DNA from 2 places in the Alteromonas lipotrueae genome. Region 2 is predicted to be linked to the other one. Evidence: predicted binding sites of a transcription regulator. Region 2 holds the regulator's gene; the other holds the start of a gene.
The links. The regulator FNR, encoded in region 2, switches genes on or off when oxygen is low (the NO sensors DNR and NnrR bind a similar motif). The targets are predictions, from matches to a motif close to TTGATCTAGATCAA.
Positions count from the first base shown of each region.

Region 1 (2,408 bases), on a different contig from region 2:
GCGTTTTCCAGTACACGCTTTGACTTGCCAGATTTCAAGTCGACAACAATAATTGCTGGCTTAGTAGCCCCTGCAAAGTTACCGAACGTCATATCGGCAATATAAATTTTGCCGTGTTTTTCATCAATAGAGAAATCTTGGATGAATGAGTTTGGTTGTAGCGATGATTTTGTCAACGTAATAGTTGTGTGAAGCTTATGGTTTACGCTGTCCCAAGCCACTATCTGTGCTGGCGATGTTTCGCTGCCCATATCAAGGATCCACACTACGCCTTCGCTATCGCTGTGAACACCAATAACAGATGTTAATCCCACTTCACCTACTTCTGGGCCATCCGCCCAATCAGGGGTAGGGAAGGGTTGTTTTGAACCATTCGCCATCACTTCAACCACCTTCACTTTAGGGTTGTCTAGTGGATGCATGCTGATAATAGTGCGGCCGCTTGGCGTAATAGTAATGCCACCACCACGATATTCAGTAAATTGAGTAACAGGCTCTAGTGGGCCCACTTCTACTGCATTTGCCAGCGCTCCTACAACACTTGATAAGCCAATAGCCGCAGTAATAAGAGATGCTTTAAATAGTTTCATTGTCTTTCCTGTAATGGAGTAATTAATTCAAAAAGCCCAAATAGCACCGTTGAAGACTGCTGTGTATTTGCACTGGTTTTGGTATTTGCTATGTCGATGAGTAAAGAATAGATGTTAATTGCTAAGTGAAAAACAGTGTTGTTTTTGAATAATTATCAAATTTAATTTGATAATGTTTTTGCGAAGGATACTGCTGAGCATTGAAACGTCTTTTTGCAGACCTGTTGATATTTGATCAATATCAAATGATGCTTTATCGGCATCCGCTATATTAAGTACTTTATAGTCACTACGCTGAGCATCATTGAATGGAATTTAAAGATTATTATCAGATCCTTGGTGTTAAAGAAGATGCTGATTTAAAGGAAATAAAAAAAGCCTATCGTAAGCTTGCCCTAAAGCTGCACCCAGATATGCAGCCTGACAGTAATTCTGACGAAGAATTTAAAGAATTAGTTGAAGCTTATGAGGTGCTTAAAGATCCGCAGCGCAGAGCTGAATATGACGAATTGAAAAAATATGGTGCTACTTCACACGATAATTTTCAACCGCCACCAGGCTGGCAGAGCAATAATGATTTCAATGGTGCTCACACTGGCGGGGACTTTTCAGACTTTTTTAATTCCGTATTTGGCGGTGGTTTTAATCAGGGGCCGCGTAGTCATCAAGCAGACGATTTTTCAGGGTTTAGCAATCACGGCCAAGATGCTGAGATTGAAGTGCCAGTATTCCTTGAAGATTTGTTTTCTGAAGCGCCAAAAACAATTCAGTTTTCGATGCCATCACTAGAAAATGGGCAGATTAAACACGTCAATAAAACCCTAAAAGTTAAGATACCAGTCGGCGTGGTTGACTCAGAGCGGATTAGGCTTAAAGGCCAGGGTGGCAAAGGGCAGGGGCAAGGTAGAGATGGCGATCTCTATTTACACATACGTTTAGTACCGCACCCATTGTTTGATGTTGAAGGGCATAACCTTGTTCTAACTGTACCTGTTTTACCGTGGGAAGCAGCACTGGGGTGCAAGGTTGAAGTGCCAACGTTGACCGGCAAAATTAGTTTAAATATCAAGCCAAATAGTCAAACAGGCCAAAAATTACGGGTTAAGGGTAAAGGGCTTAAAATGAAAACCGGCGTTGGCGATATGATTGCAGTTTTAAAAATCGTTATACCAAACACAACCAGTGATAAAGACAAAGCATTATGGCAACAACTAGCGGAATTAAAACACGACGACCCTCGCTCACAATGGAGTAAAGAAAATGGTTGATACGCTGCTAGTAATATCATTCGAAGAACTTTGCCAAGTAGAACGGTTAAACCAAGAAATGATAGTTGAAGTTATCGATTACGGGATAGCTGAACCTGTTTCAGGCGACGATAAGAACGACTGGATGTTCGATACCAGCAGTGTACGTTGGGTGAAAAAAGCCATAACGTTATATGATCAACTGGAGTTAGATTGGGTTGCGATAGCGATGATTGTTGAGTTACTGAAACAAAAAGAAAAGCTGACAGAGGAGAATGAATATCTTCATCGTCGGCTAACGCGGTTTTAACCTATTTTTACGTTTGTAGTACCTCGTGTTCCGCCATCTTTTTTGTAAGCCAATTGCAAAAATGCGCTATGCGCTTTTGTTTGGGGGAGTTCTTCAGATAAACAAAGTGAGATTTCCAGCGTATTGGGTGGGGAATATCAACGGGCACAACGAGTTGCCCCGATTTTAAGTACTGCCCAATCATAATATCCGACGCTAGCATCACGCCATGGCCTGCAAGCGCTGCGCTAAGCGCAAGATCGCTAGAAGACACTACTGTCT
Region 1 is NZ_JAESDJ010000022.1:20,317-22,724, reverse strand. It holds gene KYS23_RS19305 (L-dopachrome tautomerase-related protein) at 1-590, opposite strand, end outside; gene KYS23_RS19300 (DnaJ C-terminal domain-containing protein) at 899-1,858, shown strand; gene KYS23_RS19295 (chaperone modulator CbpM) at 1,851-2,147, shown strand; gene KYS23_RS19290 (LysR substrate-binding domain-containing protein) at 2,155-2,408, opposite strand, start outside.
Region 1: a site for FNR is predicted at 822-835, ahead of KYS23_RS19300 (DnaJ C-terminal domain-containing protein). Genes of this name have one in related genera too.

Region 2 (2,408 bases):
CACAAGTTCGGCATCGATATCTTTGGCTATTCTTGGAATGACTTTTTCAGGAAGCCCCTCTTTCACATAACAGCGCTCGCTATCGATAGCATACTTTTCGCTGTGTGTGTTCATCTCGAGTTCGTGATGATGCTTTACCGCGTTGTTGTATGTGTCTGGGTCGAACTCAGGAACTTCAATAGCAATATTAAGCGGTGTAGCAGGGTAGCTGTTAACCAAATTTACGTTGCCGCTGAGTAATGCGGCATAATCGTTAGCAATAACTGTGATTTTGTCGTTGAGTAGCGCATGTTCGTCGTCTTCACTGCCTACATTTACCGCCGCAATAATTTCGCCGTTTTCAGGCCATTCATGTTCTTTAACCAACAATACGGGGGAGGGGCATTTTCTAAGGAGATGCCAGTCTGTAGGAGTAAAAATAACGGAGGCTAAATCGTCATGGCGCTTGGTTGCTTTTACAACCAAGTCTATATTGTTATCTATTACGTAATGCACAACAGCTTCAAAGGCACGGTTATTCCACTCAACAACAATATCGGTTTTTTCAAACCCTAAATCGCTAAGGATTTTCCGTAACCAACCCGCATGTTCCTTAGTGACCGCATCGCGCATAGCTTCACGATCATCAGGGCTAAGCATGGTTGTCATATCGTAAGATAAGTCGTAAACCACCAGCATGGCGGTGACAGAGGCACCTGTCTTTTTGGCAAGTTCATATGCACGGCTAAGCGCAGGTTGGGTATCTCTATCGGCTTCAATGACCGCTAAAATACGTTCATACTTAATCATAACCCCTCCAAACATTTTTAGATTTTTGGTTGCTACAATTTAAGTGTAATACCTATTTGCTATTACGTAACTTGTTTTAGATCAAAAGCTTTGAAGATTAGCTATTACAGGCGATATTAGGTGCAACCACAGACGTTAAACGTTGTGACATCTCATCAAAATCTAAAATAGTGATGAGTTTACCGTCCACTTGGATAATATTTTCTTTTTGAAAACGGCTTAATAAGCGGCTAATGGTTTCAATAGTTAGACCAAGATAGTTCCCAATTTCATTTCGGGTCATGGTTAGGTGAAATTCTTTATTTGAAAATCCACGTTCTTCGAAACGTTGAGAAAGCTGAGAGAGGAAATACAATAGACGTTCTTCCGCTGAGCGCTTATTAAGCAACATCATGAGGTCATGATCTTGTTTAATTTCCGCACTCATGAAACTCATTATTTGATGTCTTAACTTCGGAAATTGAACCGACATCTCATCAAGCGTCTCATACGGTAATTCGCACACCATGGCGGTTTCTAATGCCTGGGCATAGCTTTGGTGCTTGTTTTCCCGTAATGCATCGAAGCCGATAATATCGCCAGGGAAGTGAAAACCTGTAATCTGCTCTTCACCATCTGAATTGGTGACGAAAGACTTAAAAGAGCCCGTGCGTACTGCGTAAAGAGAGTTAAATGTATCTCCCGACTTTACCAGCAAATCACTCTTGTGAAGGGGTTTCTTTCGCTCAATAATATCATCTAAAGATTCAATCTCAGTCTTGTTTAGCGCAACGGGTAAACACAAGTGGCTGAAACTGCAATTTTGACAATGAATTGAGAATTGGCTTCCTTTGCTCATAAGTTCAAACTATAAATAGGGTCGACTTAATATAATCTTACTCTTTTGTTTATGAAATTGCTGCATAAATTAAAAAGAGAGCGTAAATAGCCAATATTCCAGAAAAGCATTGTCTTACCACGGGGTGCCTGAAACCGGCTATTAGGTACTGACTACCTGCGCTTGCCGCCAGCAAAGTGGGCAGAGTACCTAACCCAAAAAATAGCATAATGGCAGCGCCGTCAACGGCCGAGCCTGATGCTAATGACCACGTTAACGTGGAATAGACCAACCCGCAGGGAAGCCAGCCCCATATAAAACCATAGGGTAGTGCATAAACCGGGCTTTTGAATGGAAGAAATCGTTTAGATAAGGGCTGAATAGCTTTAAATAACCCGCGCCCCATAGCTTCAATATAATTCAAGCCTTGCCACCACTTTCCCAAATAACACGCTAAAAGCACCAGCATAACGCCACTAATCAAAGATAAAACGGGTTTAGCGATAGGCACAAATTCGGTTGCCATTTGGCCGACAGCGCCTGTAATAGCACCGGCTAATGTGTAGCTGAGGATACGGCCAAAATTATAGGCAAGGGTGTAGGGTAAAGCAGGTTCATTACTTGGCGTTACCGTGCGTAGTGCCGCAACAATACCGCCACACATGCCAACACAATGCACTCCGCCAGCAATTCCAATGAAAAAGGCAGAGAATATATTAACCTCTGTCATCAGTTTCTTTACGTTGTTGTAACTGCTTTCGCTGCTCGGCTAGCTTCTTTTCATCACCTGATAAATCATCAT
Region 2 is NZ_JAESDJ010000004.1:108,279-110,686, forward strand. It holds gene uspE (universal stress protein UspE) at 1-789, opposite strand, end outside; gene fnr (fumarate/nitrate reduction transcriptional regulator Fnr) at 887-1,627, opposite strand; gene KYS23_RS07465 (sulfite exporter TauE/SafE family protein) at 1,677-2,336, opposite strand; gene ccoS (cbb3-type cytochrome oxidase assembly protein CcoS) at 2,323-2,408, opposite strand, start outside.